One region of the Tardiphaga sp. 619_E2_N8_4 genome, then DNA from elsewhere that is predicted to be linked to it. Evidence: riboswitches for the same ligand, from Rfam matches in the RefSeq annotation. Region 1 holds a riboswitch; the other holds the start of a gene.
What was found. Region 1 has a riboswitch for cobalamin ahead of AB8A23_RS14000 (TonB-dependent receptor plug domain-containing protein). Riboswitches for the same ligand answer to the same signal wherever they lie in the genome.

Region 1 (7,942 bases):
GCCGAAATTGGTTTCCGGCGTCAGGTTTCTGCTGCCGTAGGTCGTGTCGTAAAGCTGAAACAGCGTCGGCGCTTTTGCGCCGGTGCCAGCGCTGGCGCGGAATTTGGTGCCGGTTTCTGTAATGTTGTAGGCAGCCGTAGCGCGCCAGGTCTCGAAGCGGGCAACGTCGACGACGTCATCGACCCGGCCGCCGAGCGTGACGTTGAGCCGTTCACCGATCGGCACAGACCACAAAGCGAAGATCGAGTTGGTGTCCTGCTGTTTGGCTAGCAGCGGCGTCAATGGGCCGGCAACAGGCGAGATATTCGTGCTGTAGGTCTGCGCGGTCTCGGTCTGTGTCTTGGCACCATAGACGAGGGAGCCGAATGCGCCGAGCTTCAGGGTCGCCTGATATTCGGCGCCGAGACTGTTGCCGACATAATCGGAGATTTTCTCGGTGGTGTTTGCCGGCAACCTGTTGGTGCGATAGCTGACGTCGTCAAACATCCGCTCGGTGTGCGTATTCGACACGGTGACATTGTGAGTCAGAATGCCACCGAATGAATCGATGCCGACGCGTCCATAGACGGTTTGCAGCAGACGCGTCGCCGCTGACGGCGTATCCGGAAGCGTTCCCGTTGCTGCATCATAGGCCGAGCGCGTGAACGAATGGACGATGCCTGACTCAAGCCGGATGCCTTCGCCTGCATCGTAGCCGATGCGCGCCGAGCCGCCGACGCGATCGAAGCTGTCGTTTTCGAGATTCGGAAAACGTGCTTCGAGGGCAGGGATACGATAACCGTAACGCGAGAAACCGTTGCTGTGCTGACCGCCGCCGGTGAAGGCATAGGACCACGGACCGTTGGATCCGGTCAGCGATCCCTGCGTCATGACGGTGCCATAGCTGCCGGCTTCCGTGCGGACATTGACCTGCGCAGGACCGGAGCCCTTCTTGGTGATGATGTTGACCACGCCGCTCATGGCGTCTGAGCCATAGAGCGCGCTCTGTGGCCCCTTCAGGACCTCGATGCGCTCGATGGCGGAGGGCGTGAACATGGCGAATTCGAAGTCGCCCGATGCAGCCGTGGGATCGTTGACGCGGATGCCGTCGATCATCACCAGGGTCTGGCCGGTATTGCCGCCGCGCAGGCGCACATTCGCGGTGCCGCCGGGGCCGCCATTTTCGCTGATATCGAGGCCAGGCACGGTGCGCAGCGCATCGACCAGCGAGCCGGGATTGCTGGTCGCAATGGTTTCGCCTGACACCACGCTAATCGAACTGCCAGTGCGATTGAGCTGTTCGGGTGCTCTGTCCGCCGTCACTACGATTTCGGAGAGCTGCTCGGCACTGGACTGCGCATGCGCAGCACTGTGAGAGCAGGACAGAACAACAACGGCCGCAGTGCCTGCGGCCAAATTCCGGATAGTCATTTAACCCCTTCCGTCGACCCACCGTCGAACGAGTGTGAAACTCGTTACCGGCCGGTCTCCTGGCTCGCGGTGGTCTCCCGGTCCGCCTTCCCGAATCTGCGATGCAAATTCAGTGGCTTTGTGGACCCGGAATGGCCGCTTACAGTTGCGGGGGCAGCCGCGGCATAGGGGATATTTCCCCGCACCGCATTCCCGTTTCACCTCCTCGCGGAGGCACCGATAACGACAGACAGGAAGCACAGCGCGCCGCGCGGTGCAACAGCCATCACCGCGTTGTGGACTCTATTGCTCGTGCTGTAGCGCGGCGAGCACGTCGTCGGGGCGCTCGACCATCATCATGTGGCCAGTGCCGGGCAGAATCACCGTGCGGGCGTTTTTCAATGCGGCGGCCAGGGTCTTGCCGGCCTTGGCGGGAGTCATCATGTCCCGCTCGCCGAGGATGAGCGTGACCGGGATATCAAGCTGGCCTGCAGCAGTCAGCGCATTCTGGTATGTATTGCAGGCGTTGAGATCGGCGAACAACACGCCCGGCTTTGTGGCTTCGAGCACGCGCTGCGCACCGCTATGCATCCACAACCCCGGCGCGAGGCTGCCGCCGAGTTCGGCGCGAAAGCCGAGCCCCCAGATCGACACCATATCGATAGCGGAATGCTGATTGGCTTCGGCATCCTTCAACAGATCCGGGCCGACGGTCATCGTCCCTGCCGTGCCCATCAGGTCGAGGCGCGTGACTTTACCGGGATGCCGCGCTGCGGTCTCCAGCGCAATCAGCGAGCCCATGGAATGGCCGATCAGCCGCGCCGTCATTGCGCCCGCTGCATCGATCAATGCTGCGGTCCAGTCGGCGAGATCGGCGATGGTCGTGAGCGCTTCACCTTTCGAGCGACCATGGCCGGGCAGATCCGGCGCTAGTACGGCGAAGCCATGATGCGCGAACCAGCGCGTATGCAGCGCCCAGGTCGAGTGATCGAAGCCGGCACCATGGATCATCACAACGACTGGGAGGGATGGATCGAACGTGCGGCCACCATTCGCGATATAGGTCTCGTGACCGTTGACGGTGAGTTGCATCGCTCAGCCCTTCTGCGAGACGCGCAGCGCCTGCGCGAGGTCATCGATGATGTCATCGGCGGCTTCGATGCCGATGGAGAGACGGATCAGCTCCTCGCCGATGCCGGCGGCCTTGAGCTGCTCGGCGTCCATCTGCTGATGCGTGGTGCTGCCGGGATGAATGACCAGTGTCTTGGCGTCGCCGACATTGGCGAGGTGACTGGTCAGCTTGAGCGCCTCGATGAATTTGCGCCCGGCATTGCGGCCGCCCTTGATGCCGAAGGAAACGATGGAGCCGGCGCCGCGCGGTAGCAAGCGTTTTGCGAGTTCGTAATCCGGATGGTTCTCCAGCGACGGATGCAGTACCCAGTCGACGGCCTTGTTGGCCGTGAGCGCTGCGAGCACCGCATGGGTATTGGCCATGTGGCGCTCCATGCGAATGCCTAGCGTCTCGACGCCCTGCAGCAGCTGGAAGGCATTGGTCGGCGAGAGACACGCGCCGAAATCGCGCAATCCTTCCGTACGGGCACGCATGATGAAGGCGGCAGTGCCGAACTGTTCGTCGAAGACGATGCCGTGATAGCCGGCATAGGGTTCGGTCAATTGCGGGAACTTGCCGGAGGCGTGCCAGTCGAAGCGGCCGCCATCGATAATGACGCCGCCGATAGCGATGCCATGGCCGCCGATCCATTTGGTTGCGGAGTTCATCACGATATCGGCGCCAAGCTCGATCGGCCGCGACAGGAACGGCGTCGCGAAGGTGTTGTCGATCAGCAGCGGGATCTTCGCGGCGTGGGCAATGTCGGCAACGGCGGGAATGTCGAGCACTTCGAGGCCGGGATTGCCGATGGTTTCGCCGATCACCAGTTTCGTGTTCGGCTTGATCGCTGCCTTGAAGGCGTCGAGATCGCGCGGCTTGACGAAACTCGTGGTGATGCCGAAGCGCGGCAGCGTGTGGGCCAGCAAGTTGATGGTGCCGCCATAGAGCGAGGACGACGCCACGATGTGATCGCCGGCATTGAGCAATGTGGCGATGGCGAGATGCAGTGCCGCCATGCCTGACGCGGTGCACACGGCGCCGACGCCGTTTTCGAGTGCGGCGAGGCGCTCTTCCAGCACCGCCGTCGTCGGATTTGAAATGCGCGTATAGATGTGGCCGGCACGTTCGAGATTGAACAGCGCAGCAGCGTGATCCGAATCCTGAAACACATAGGATGTGGTCTGGTAGATCGGCACGGCGCGCGCGCCGGTGATCGCGTCCGGATGCTGGCCGGCATGCAGACTCAGCGTTTCAAAAGCAGGCGGTTTGGGTGCTGGCATGGTCGTTTTATCCCTGGACGCAATTTGCGCCATCTATGGCACGAATCGGATGCGAGTGTGAGTCGGCGATATTTCAACTGATGGAACGAAACGCGGGGTGGCGACTTGTAGGAGGTCGATCACGCGGGAGAGTTATCATGAAGAAATTGCTGCTGTGCACTGCGGTTGCCGGTCTCGCGTTTTCATCGGTTGCGGCCGAGGCGAAAGGCTGTATCAAAGGCGCGATCATTGGCGGAATCGCCGGCCACTATGCAGGACATGGCAAGGTCGGCGTCGTTGCGGGGTGCGTGATCGGACGCCACGAGGCCAACAAGGCCGATGCGGAACGGGCGCAGAAGGCGCAGCATCCACAGCCGCCGAACGAGAATGGTCGCATCTAGATCGGCGTTGTTCTCAACGCTGGACGATGTTGCTAAAATTTGATGGACTAGACCGGTTCAGTAGAGCCTCACCCTCATCAGGTTGGGGTTCTTTTCGTCTCTGTACGATACCGGACGAGATTGGGCGTAGACGTGGTGCTGCATCGGGATGTGTTTTGGCTCGGCAAGCAATGGGCCGTGACCGGTTACGGAATTCAGGCTGTCAGCCAGAAGTACAATATGAAGTTCGATATCGAGGTGTCGCAGATCTGGAACGAGGATCTGGATGCGTTGATGCGCGATGAGCCGTGGTTCGATGCGCAGGATTTTGCACAGGCCGTGGATCGCGCGAGGCAGCGTGCGATGGAATCACCGCTGACGTTCAAGCCACCGCTGAGTGATGAACGATAGCGGCAGCGCATCATTGCAGGATTCAAATTTCAAACAGCCACTGTCCTGAAAACATGCGTTCGCATTCTCGCGGCGCTTGCGCGTCCGAGCTATGAGCATTCCTTCGACCCTCTTCGAAAAGAGGGCGTGCGGAACGCCGGGTGCCCGATGCACCCTTGGGCCTGATGCGAATGCGGTCTTCCGCATGGGGTAGTGCATCAGGACTTTCGGAAGCACGAGCGATTGCCCAGCGTTCCGCCTGCGGCGTTTTTTCGGTTGCTTGCACTTTGCCTCGACGAACGCTCCGATCGCGAATTAAAGTCCCAAGGCGATGGGAAGGGAGCCTCAAGCGAATAGGCCGGACACGTTTTGACTTGGTCGTCCGTCACGCTGTCCAGGGCTCTTTCCATCTCAAGGCCAGCCGTCTCCTTGCCAGTGGCAGTGCTGGCGCAGATCCGTCCTGCCCAAAGACAGACGTCACCCACGAACCGCGTAACGCCGCATCTCCGGCGTCCACCGCATCCAGCCCCGCGAACGTGACGATCGCGCTCGCCCCTCTCATCGGGGCCGGACAAAGGGGAATATAATCTATATAGGGATGTTGTCAATGGAAGATAGGAAAATATGTTTGACGTCTTCCTGCCCCCACACTCGTCATTCCCCGGCAAACCAATTGGTTTGCCTGAGGGCGTGGCCGGCGTAAGCCGGACGCGACCCCGGAATCCCAGCATGTTCAGCAAAACACCTCAAGATTCCGGGTTCGCACTACGCGGCTGTGCCGCTTCGTGCGCCCCGGAATGACGAGCAAGGAGGCCCCGGAATGACAGTGTTGGAGAGGGAACGCAGTCTACAGGCAACGCCGCCGAAAACTGCGGCTTGCTTCTTTCGCCCTCTGCTGCAATCTGGATGGATCACTGTCAGTCACTCCAATTACGAGATTCCACGGATGAGCCAGCTCAAAGTCCATGTCGGCGACTTCACCTTCGACGCGAAATTCGAGGAGAAGGACGCCCCCAAGACCGTCGCCGCCTTCAAGAAGGCGATGCCGTTTGTCAGCCAGGCGATCCATGTGCGCTGGAGCGGCGAGGGCGTCTGGATGCCGCTTGGCGATCTCGATTTCGGCGTGCCCTATGAGAACCACACCAGCTTTCCGGCGCCGGGCCACATCATCCTGTATCCGGGAGGCATCAGCGAGACCGAGATCCTGCTGGCCTATAGCGGCGTGCATTTCGCCAGCAAGATGGGCCAGCTCGCCGGCAACCATTTCATTACGCTGACCTCGAACCTCGAAAATCTGAAAGAGATGGGCAAGACCGTGCTCTGGAAGGGTGCGCAACCCGTTCGTTTCGAGATGGTCTGATGGCCGGGAGCGATTATCCCCGCGACCTCCGCGGCTACGGCCGCAATCCGCCCGATCCGAAATGGCCGGATGGGGCGCGCGTGGCGGTGCAGTTCGTGGTCAATTTCGAAGAGGGCGGCGAGAATAACATTCTGCATGGCGACCGCGCCTCGGAAGCGTTCCTCTCGGACGTACTGGGGGCACAGCCCTGGCCGGGCCAGCGCCATGCCAATATCGAATCCATGTTCGAATATGGCTCGCGCGCCGGCTTCTGGCGGCTGTGGCGGATGTTCACCGAACGCAAGATGCCGACGACGGTGTTCGGCGTGGCGACAGCGCTGCAGCGTAATCCCGAAATCGTCGCCGCCATGCAGGAGGCGAAGTGGGACATCGCCAGCCACAGTCTGAAGTGGATCGAGCACAAGGATATGTCGGAGCCGGAGGAGCGTTTCGAGATTGCCGAGGCGATCCGCGTGCACACCGAGGCGACCGGCGCGCGCCCGACCGGCTGGTACACCGGCCGCAGTTCGATCAACACCATTCGCCTGCTGATGGAAGCCGGCGGCTTCAAGTATCTGTGCGATTCCTATGCCGACGATCTGCCATACTGGATCAAGGGGCCCAGCGAACCGCAGCTCATCATCCCCTATACGCTCGATGCCAATGACATGCGTTTCGTCAATCCGCAGGGTTTTGGCGGCGGTGACGAGTTCTTCACCTACCTCAAGGATTCGTTCGATGTGCTGTATGCGGAAGGCGCGACGTCGCCGAAGATGATGACGGTGGGCCTGCATTGCCGCGTCGTCGGTCGTCCCGGTCGTGCGGCGTCGCTGATGCGGTTTCTCGATTACATCGCGAGCCACGAGCGCGTCTGGGTGCCGACGCGCCTTGATATCGCCGAGCACTGGCACGCCAATCTGAAACATCTTGCCGCCGACGCTCGTGCCATCGGATAGACCAGGATTGGGATAACCCTGTCATGACAGAGAAGACGCTCGACGAACTCAACGCCTGCAGCAAAGCGGATTTCGTCGCAGCGCTGGCGAATATCTTCGAGTATTCGCCGTGGATCGCGGAGAAGGCCGCGGACAGCAGGCCCTTCGCGGGCGTGAAGCAGTTGTTCGCCGCGATGCGTAAGGTGGTCGAGGAGGCGGCTGCAGGTCAGCGGCTGGCGCTGATCAAGGCGCATCCGGATCTCGCCGATAAAACGCAACGCGGCGATCTCCTGACGGCGGAATCCAATGCCGAGCAGAATAGCGTCGGGCTCGACCGGCTGTCGGAAGCGGAATATGCGGCTTTCGATCGCGTCAACAATGCCTATCGTGCGAAGTTCGGCTTCCCTTACATCGTCTGTGTCCGCCGTCACACCAAGGATTCCATCCTCGCGGATTTCGAGAAGCGGTTGCCCAACGACCCGGCCGCCGAGGTCACCGCATCGGTCGCCGAAATCTGCAAGATCGCGGCGCTGCGTACCGATCTTTTGGTCGACGGGCCAGATCGCCTGCAGGTGCATGGCCGGCTCTCGACTCATGTGCTGGATACCCATAGCGGCCGGCCTGCAGCGGGGATTTCGGTCGAGCTTGTCGAATTGTCGAAGCTCGGCGTCAGTCGCGTGATTGCGCGCACGCTGACCAATCACGACGGCCGCACCGATGTGCCGCTGATCGGCGGCAGGCCGGTGCCGATCGGACGCTATGAACTGACCTTCAAGGTTGGGAGCTATTTTGCGGAGCGTGGGGTGCCGATGTCCGATCCGCCGTTCCTCGACGAGATCCCGCTGCGCTTTTCGGTCTATGAACCCGAAGGCCATCTCCACGTGCCGCTGCTGGTGACGCCGTGGAGCTATGGGACGTATCGGGGGAGCTGAGCGGGGCGCGATGCCTCATGGTGAGGAGCGCGCCACTTGGCGCGCGTCTCGAACCATGAAGAGTATTACGCACATCCTTCGAGACGCGCGTGAAGAACGCGCTCCTCAGGATGAGGACGGAGTTCAGACCTGGATGGCCGGGACAAGCCCAGCCATGACGACTGAGAGTTTCGCAATCGCGCCATCCTACATTCGACCCAAATAGGT
Region 2 (7,942 bases), 3.0 Mb from region 1:
GGCGCTGTCGGGGACTTTGATGCCGGCAATCGTTTTGCTCATGGGATGCTCCTTGCAGGGTTGTTGTGATGCGCCCGTTGTCGCCGGCGGGCAGTGTCCTCACAATCGCGCCGCGCCCTGCAAAGCTGCCATTCGTCCGTGATTTCCTGCCGGAAGGCGACTATCTGTTCCGTAACGCCTGGGTTCGCTGCCATCGATGGAATGAAGCATCACCATGAAGACTGTTGCTCTTGCGATATTCCCCGGCGTCCAGTCGCTGGACGTAGCCGGTCCGCTTGATGTGTTCATGGAGGCCAATGGCTTCGTCGCGCCGGGCGACGGCTACGACATCACACTTGTCGCTGCAGACTGCGCGCCGCTGCGTGCATCGAACGGTCTGCGGATATCTGCCGATCTGGCGTTCAGTGATGCGAACAAACCCTGGGATCTGGTTCTGGTGGCCGGCGGGCCTGGCCTGCCGACGGCAGAGGCTGACCCGCAGCTTACAGAGTGGCTGGCCAATGCGGCGCTCGAGGCGGGGCGCTACGGTTCGGTGTGCACCGGGGCATTTGCGCTTGGTCATGCCGGCCTGCTTGACGACAAGACTGTGACGACGCACTGGCAGAATGCGCCGCTATTGGCGTTGCGTTTCCCCAAAGCGCATGTGGAGTTCGATCGCATCTATAGTCGTGACGGCGCGCTGGTGACGTCGGCCGGCGTCACCGCAGGCATCGATCTGGGTCTTGCCCTGGTCCAGGAAGATCATGGCGCGGATGTCGCGCTGGCCGTAGCCAAGCGTCTGGTTGTGGTGGCGCAGCGCCAGGGTGGCCAGTCGCAATTCAGTCCCTATCTGGTACCGCCGGCCGAGCCGCATTCTCCGATCGCGCGGGTCCACGCGCATGTGATGGCCCATCTGCGTGACGCGCACAGCGTGGATGAACTGGCCGAGGTTGCGGGCATGAGTGCGCGCACCTTTGCGCGGGTATTCAAGCAGGAAACAAAGATGACGCCGGCGGATTTTGTCGAAGGCGCCCGGATCGACACGGCGCGTAACCGTCTCGAAGGCAGCGATCTGCCGCTCAAGGTGGTGGCTTATGAATCCGGTTTCACCACCGCCGAACATATGCGTCAGGTTTTCGTGCGACGGCTGGGTCTGACGCCCAGCCAGTATCGGGCCAGCTTTCGAGCGGTTTGATTCTGCTCAGGCGAGTTGCAGCGAAGAAATCGGATCGCTCGCAGGAAAGCTGTCCATCAGCGCTTCGTTCAGCATCTCGTCGAGGCGGCGCCGGGCGATCTGCTCCGTCGTCTCGAACGCCGTGAGCGCGCCTGCGTGCTCCACGAAATCGTTGAAGTTGATCCTTTCAGTGGTCGTCATCAGGTCGCGCATCGCACCCTCCATCGGTTGATCACGATGTTCTGCGCTTCGCGGTGCTCGGCGGCAACGAATCGCATCGTGCAGAAACCGCCAACGACCCCGCGGTTTCCGCCACGCAAGCGGTTGTCCACTGAACCAACAGCCCTACCGAATTTGTTGCGTTCGGCGCCAATGCTCGCTTGACACTTCACCGCGGGTCACACCAAATGTAGACGTCACGGTCCGCCCTGTCGCAAGACTTGGTGGCTAAGAGGGAAGCCGGTAAAGACGCTGTTTTGCGTCATATTCCGGCGCTGCCCCCGCAACTGTAAGCAGTGAGTCTGTTTCGATTGAAGTCACTGATGCGCAAGCATCGGGAAGGCTGAAACAGACATTGACCTGCGAGCCAGGAGACCTGCCGCGACACCAGAACGTCCATGGGCGGGGTGTCCCAGCGGTCGCTTGCAGGCAATGCCGGCGGATCTCCGCCGTGTATTTTGCAGCGTCCTTTCGGCCCCAGCCCCCATTGCTTGATGCATCACACGGGGTCTTGCCGATGCCTACTTCATCTTCTGTTTTGTCTAACGGACGCGATGCGGCTCATGCGCCGCTGATTCAACTCTCGCCGGAAACGCTCGCTGCGCCTGCGCGCGAACCGTCGATGCAGATCATCCGACGCAACGGCACGGTGTCGCCGTTCGATGCGGGCAAGATTTCCGTGGCCATGACCAAGGCTTTCCTCGCGGTCGAGGGCCACACGGCAGCGGCCTCGCGCCGCGTCCATGAGGCGGTGGAACAACTGACCGGCGAAGTCGTGGCCGCACTGACGCGCCGCGTCGGCGAAGGCCGCACCTTCCATATCGAGGACGTCCAGGATCAGGTCGAGCTGGCGCTGATGCGCAGCGAGCACCACAAGGTGGCCCGTGCCTATGTGCTGTACCGCGAGGAGCGCGCTCGCACTCGCGCCGAAGAACTGGCCGCCAGGCCGGCGCTCGTCTCCACCGCACCGGTGCTGCATGTCACGCTCACCAACGGCACCCGCGCCCCGCTCGATTCGGCGCGTCTCGCGCTGATCGTCAACGAGGCCTGCGCCGGCCTTGATGGCGTCGATGCCGCCCCGGTGCTGGAGGAAACCCGCCGCAATCTCTATGACGGCATCACGCTGGATGAGTTGGCACTGGCCGGCATCATGGCCGCGCGCACGCTGGTGGAGCAGGAGCCGAACTACACCTTTGTCAGCGCCCGCCTGCTGCTCGACAAACTGCGCACCGAAGTCCTGTCCTTTGTGCACGGCTCTCCGACCAACGCGTCGCAGGCCGACATGACCACGCGCTACGCCGAATATTTCGGCGCCTATATCAAGACCGGCATTGCGGCCGAGCTGCTCGATCCCGAACTCGCGCGCTTCGATCTCAAGCGCATAGCCGCCGCGCTAAAGCCGGAAGGGGACCTTCAGTTCCAGTTCCTGGGATTGCAGACGCTCTATGACCGCTACTTCCTGCATGTGCAGGGCAATCGCATCGAACTGCCGCAGGCCTTCTTCATGCGCGTTGCCATGGGCCTCGCGCTGCGCGAGATCGACCGCGAAGCCCGCGCCATCGAATTCTACAACCTGCTGTCGTCGTTCGACTTCATGGCCTCGACGCCGACGTTGTTCAATTCGGGTACGCAGCGGCCGCAGCTGTCGTCCTGCTTCCTCACCACGGTGGCGGACGATCTCGACGGCATCTTCAAGTCGGTGAAGGACAACGCACTGCTGGCGAAATATTCCGGCGGTCTCGGCAATGACTGGACGCGCGTGCGCGGTCTCGGCGCGCATATCAAGGGTACCAATGGCGAGAGCCAGGGCGTGGTGCCATTCCTCAAGGTCGCCAACGATACGGCCATCGCCGTCAATCAGGGCGGCAAGCGCAAGGGCGCGGTCTGCGCCTATCTCGAGACCTGGCACATCGACATCGAAGAATTCCTCGATCTCCGCAAGAACACCGGAGACGACCGCCGCCGCACGCACGATATGAACACCGCCAACTGGGTGCCAGACCTGTTCATGCAGCGCGTCGAGGCCGATGGCGAATGGACGCTGTTCTCGCCCGACGAAACGCCGGAGCTGCACGACCTCTATGGCAAGCCGTTTGCCGAGCGCTATGCGGCCTATGAGGAGAAGGCTGCGCGCGGCGAGATCCGCGTGTTCAAGAAGGTGCGCGCAACTGACTTGTGGCGCCGCATGCTGACCATGGTGTTCGAGACCGGCCATCCCTGGATCACCTTCAAGGATCCCTGCAACCTGCGCTCGCCGCAGCAGCATGCCGGCGTCATCCACTCGTCGAATCTCTGCACGGAAATCACGCTGAATACGTCGGACGACGAAGTCGCCGTCTGCAATCTCGGATCGGTCAACCTGCTCAATCATATCGGCAAGGATGGTCTCGACCACGCGCAGCTCAAGCGTACCGTGACCACGGCGATGCGGATGCTCGACAATGTCATCGACATCAATTTCTACACCATCCCGGAAGCGCGCCGCTCGAACCTCAAGCATCGTCCGGTCGGTCTCGGTCTGATGGGCTTCCAGGATGCACTGCAGGCGCAGGGCATCGCGATGGCGTCGGATGCGGCCGTGGCCTTTGCCGACACCAGCATGGAGGCGATTGCCTTCCATTCGATCTCGGCATCGGTGGATCTTGCCGCCGAGCGCGGCCGCTATCCGTCCTTCGACGGATCGCTGTGGAGCCGTGGCATCCTGCCGATCGACTCCATCGAGATCCTTGCGGCGGCGCGCGGTGGCGTGCAGATGGACCGCTCCACGACGCTCGACTGGAGCAGTCTGCGTGACCGTGTGAGGACGACGGGCATGCGCAATTCCAACGTGATGGCGATCGCGCCGACGGCGACGATTTCCAACATTTGCGGCGTCGCGCAGTCGATCGAGCCGGCCTATCAGAACCTCTATGTGAAATCGAACATGTCGGGCGATTTCACGGTGGTGAACGCCTTCCTTGTGCGCGATCTGAAAAAGAGGGGCCTGTGGGACGAGGTGATGGTCTCCGACCTCAAATATTTCGACGGCAGCGTCGGATCGATCGATCGCGTGCCCGACGATCTCAAGGCGCTGTATGCGACTTCATTCGAGATCGACAGCGCATGGTTGATCGAGGCGGCGTCGCGCCGGCAGAAGTGGATCGATCAGGCGCAGTCGCTCAATCTCTACATCGCCAATCCATCCGGCAAGAAGCTCGATCAGCTTTACCGTCTGGCCTGGACGCTGGGATTGAAGACGACCTACTACCTGCGCTCGCGCAGCGCGACGCATGTGGAGAAGTCGACGCTGAAGGGCACCGACGGGAAGCTCAACGCGGTGTCGGCAACAGGCGCAGCAGCGAAGACAGCAGGTGCGCCGATCCTCGTTCAGTCTTCCGTCACGGCGCCGGAGCTGAATGTCGCGATGGCATGCTCGATCGACAACCCCGAATGCGAGGCGTGCCAGTAAGGGTGCGCCAAACACACTGACCTCATCCTGAGGAGCGGCCTCTTGGCCGCGTCTCGAAGGATGGCCCCACGCTCGTGGTTCGAGACGCCCGCTGAAGAAGCGGGCTCCTCACCATGAGGGCCGAACAAATACGCAAGGAACACCCCATGCTCGACTGGTCCGATACCTCATCCGCTCCCAAGACCCCCGCCTTCATCCCGATCCCGCAATCTCCCACCGACGCCACCGGCCTTGGCACCATCGACCGCTCCGGCGGCCGTGTCTCGGTGGACGAAAAGCGGATGATCAACTGCCGCGCCGACGTCAATCAGCTGCTGCCGCTGAAATACAAATGGGCGTGGGAAAAGTATCTCGCCGGCTGCAACAATCACTGGATGCCGACCGAAGTCTCCATGCAGGCTGACATCGCGCTGTGGAAGTCGCGCGATGGCCTCACCGAAGACGAACGCCGCGCGATCAAGCGAAATCTCGGCTTCTTCGCCGCGTCGGAGTCGCTCGTCGCCAACAATATCGTGCTGGCAATCTATCGCCATCTGACCAATCCGGAATGCCGGCAGTATCTGCTGCGGCAGTCGTTCGAGGAGGCGGTGCATACGCACACCTTCCAGTACATCGTCGAGAGCCTCGGCCTCGACGAGGGCGAGCTGTTCAACATGTATCGCGAGGTGCCGTCGATCACCGAGAAGGCCGCCTGGGCGCTCAAGCACACCCAGCATCTCGACGATCCCGACTTCAAGACCGGCACGCCGGAGACCGACCAGGCCTTCATGCGCGATCTCGTGGCGTTCTATGTGATCTTCGAAGGCATGTGGTTTTATACGGGCTTTGCGCAGATCCTGTCGCTCGGCCGCCGCAACAAGATGGTCGGGATCGCCGAACAATATCAATACATCCTGCGCGATGAATCGATCCACCTGAATTTCGGCATCGACGTCATCAACCAGATCAAGATCGAGAATCCGCACCTCTGGACCAAAGCGTTCCAGGAGGAAATCCGCGACATGATCCGCACGGCCGCTGAGCTCGAGGCGGCCTATGGGCGAGACACCATGCCGCGCGGCTTCCTCGGACTGAATGCGGCGCTGTGCGAAACCTATATGCACTTCATCGCCAACCGTCGCTGCGCCCAGATAGGCCTCGCGCCGGTGTTCAACGAGACGGAAAATCCGTTCCCGTGGATGTCGGAAGCCATGGATCTGAAGAAGGAGAAAAACTTCTTCGAGACCCGGGTGATCGAATACCAGAATGGCGGCGCGCTGAACTGGGAGTAGTCTTTGGTCTCATATCCGCCGCTGCATGGCGCATATGAATCCGCATCGCTTGACCTGATCGCGTGATGCCCGCAGGCATGATCTCGCCTTTCGGCATCACGCGGATCAGTCGATGCACGCCACCCACATCCCTAAAGCGCCAGCCTATTGGTCGAAGGCCGCCATCGTGCCTGGCATCATTGCCATCGGTCCGATGCTGCCCGGCACGCTCGCTTTCGGCATGGCATTCGGTGCGCTGTGTGCGCAGAAGAACCTCACGCTTGCCGAAGTCGAAGTGATGATGGCGACGGTCTATGGCGGGCTATCGCAATTTGTTGCGGTGCAATCATGGCCTGATGTTTTGACGCCGGGTGCGATCGCGACGCTGGCGCTGCTCACACTCACCGTGAATATCCGTTTCTTCCTGATGAGCGCGACGCTGCGCCCGTGGTTCGGCACGCTGCCGGTCTGGCAGGCCTATCCGTCGATGCTGCTCGTGACCGATGGCGGCTGGCTCGCCGCGATGCGCTATCGCGATCATGGCGGGGCCGATGCGTCGTTCTATCTCGGCGGCGGTATCGTGCTGTATTTCACCTGGCTGTTTTCGGCCATCCCCGGTTTCCTACTGGCCGAGCAACTCACTGACCCGAGAAAGTATGGCGTCGATCTGGTGATGCCGGCCTTCTATGCCGCGATGCTGGTGCCTGCCTGGAAGGGCCCCCGCCGTGCCATTCCTTGGATTGTGTCGGGCATCGTTGCTCTCGCGGTGCATTGGTTGGTGCCGGGCTGGTGGTTCATCATCGCCGGCGCGCTATCGGGAGCGATCAGTGCCGGGCTCATGGACGAACCCGAACCGCAGCATCCGGCGGGTGTGTCCGCATGACGGAATTTTTGCGCAGCGACGTGATGATCGCCTTCGCGGTCATGACCGCGGTCACGGTGGCCTCGCGCCTCGGAGGCTACTGGCTGATGGGCTACGTCAACGTCACGCCGCGGGTGCGGCGGATGCTCGATGCATTGCCGGGCTCGATCATCGTCGCCGCCGCGCTGCCCGTGGCCGTCAATGGCGGGCCGGTCGTGGTCTTCGCGATCCTCGCCGCGATGGCGGTGACCATCATCCGCCGCAACGACTTCATTGCCGTCATCACCGGCATGGCGGTAGCCGCGGCCGCCCGCGCGCTCGGTTTTGGCGGCTAGGTCTACCCGAAAAGTTGAATCCCGCTATGCGCAAAACACCTTGTCAACGAGTCTGAACTAGTGTTCAGTTCTTATCGCGAGCACCTCGAAGTTCGCTCAAAACCTTGAAGTTACGCACCTTATTTGTGACAGCCGTCAGGTTGGCCAAGGGGTGCCGGGGATGAGACGCTCATGGTTTACCGACGGACCCATCAAGTCGTGAAGCGGCTTGCGGCGCGGCGCAGCGCCATTCTGGCGGCAGCACGCGAAACCTGTGCCGAAGGTGGTATGGCGGCGGTTCAGATTGCGCCGGTTGCGGTTCGCGCCAATGTCGCGGCGGGCACGGTTTATCGGTATTTCCCGTCCAAGGCCGACCTGATTTCCGAACTCATCGCTGACGTCTCGCGCGACGAACTCGCCGCGATCCGCCGGGCTGCGGATGCCGCGCCGGGTCCGTCATCGGCGCTCGCCGCTGCGGTGACCACGGTCGCCGTGCATGTCGTTTCTCACCGCAAATTGTCGTGGGGCATCCTGGCCGAGCCGGTCGAAGTCGATGTGACGGAGTCGCGACTGGCCAGCCGCCGCGAGATCGCCGGCGAAATCGAATCCCGCATTGCGGCCGCTATTCGCGCCGGTCATTTGCCAGCGCAGGACACGGCGCTCGCAGCCGCCGCACTGCTCGGCGCGTTGCATGAA

Region 2: another riboswitch for cobalamin. It lies ahead of AB8A23_RS28290 (ribonucleoside-diphosphate reductase subunit alpha); the one in region 1 lies ahead of AB8A23_RS14000 (TonB-dependent receptor plug domain-containing protein).

What each region holds. Positions count from the first base shown of each region.
Region 1 covers NZ_JBPWQJ010000001.1:2,938,012-2,945,953, forward strand. Annotated here, with positions in the region: gene AB8A23_RS14000 (TonB-dependent receptor plug domain-containing protein) at 1-1,410, opposite strand, end outside; cobalamin riboswitch at 1,443-1,646, opposite strand; gene AB8A23_RS14005 (alpha/beta fold hydrolase) at 1,693-2,481, opposite strand; gene AB8A23_RS14010 (O-acetylhomoserine aminocarboxypropyltransferase) at 2,485-3,780, opposite strand; gene AB8A23_RS14015 (hypothetical protein) at 3,918-4,160, shown strand; gene AB8A23_RS14020 (hypothetical protein) at 4,380-4,550, shown strand; gene AB8A23_RS14025 (DUF3830 family protein) at 5,476-5,889, shown strand; gene puuE (allantoinase PuuE) at 5,889-6,824, shown strand; gene uraD (2-oxo-4-hydroxy-4-carboxy-5-ureidoimidazoline decarboxylase) at 6,848-7,735, shown strand.
Region 2 covers NZ_JBPWQJ010000001.1:5,956,855-5,964,796, forward strand. Annotated here, with positions in the region: gene AB8A23_RS28275 (HD domain-containing protein) at 1-42, opposite strand, end outside; gene AB8A23_RS28280 (GlxA family transcriptional regulator) at 209-1,174, shown strand; gene AB8A23_RS28285 (hypothetical protein) at 1,181-1,366, opposite strand; cobalamin riboswitch at 1,556-1,770, shown strand; gene AB8A23_RS28290 (ribonucleoside-diphosphate reductase subunit alpha) at 1,890-4,820, shown strand; gene AB8A23_RS28295 (ribonucleotide-diphosphate reductase subunit beta) at 4,967-6,091, shown strand; gene AB8A23_RS28300 (AzlC family ABC transporter permease) at 6,204-6,953, shown strand; gene AB8A23_RS28305 (AzlD family protein) at 6,950-7,267, shown strand; gene AB8A23_RS28310 (TetR/AcrR family transcriptional regulator) at 7,439-7,942, shown strand, end outside.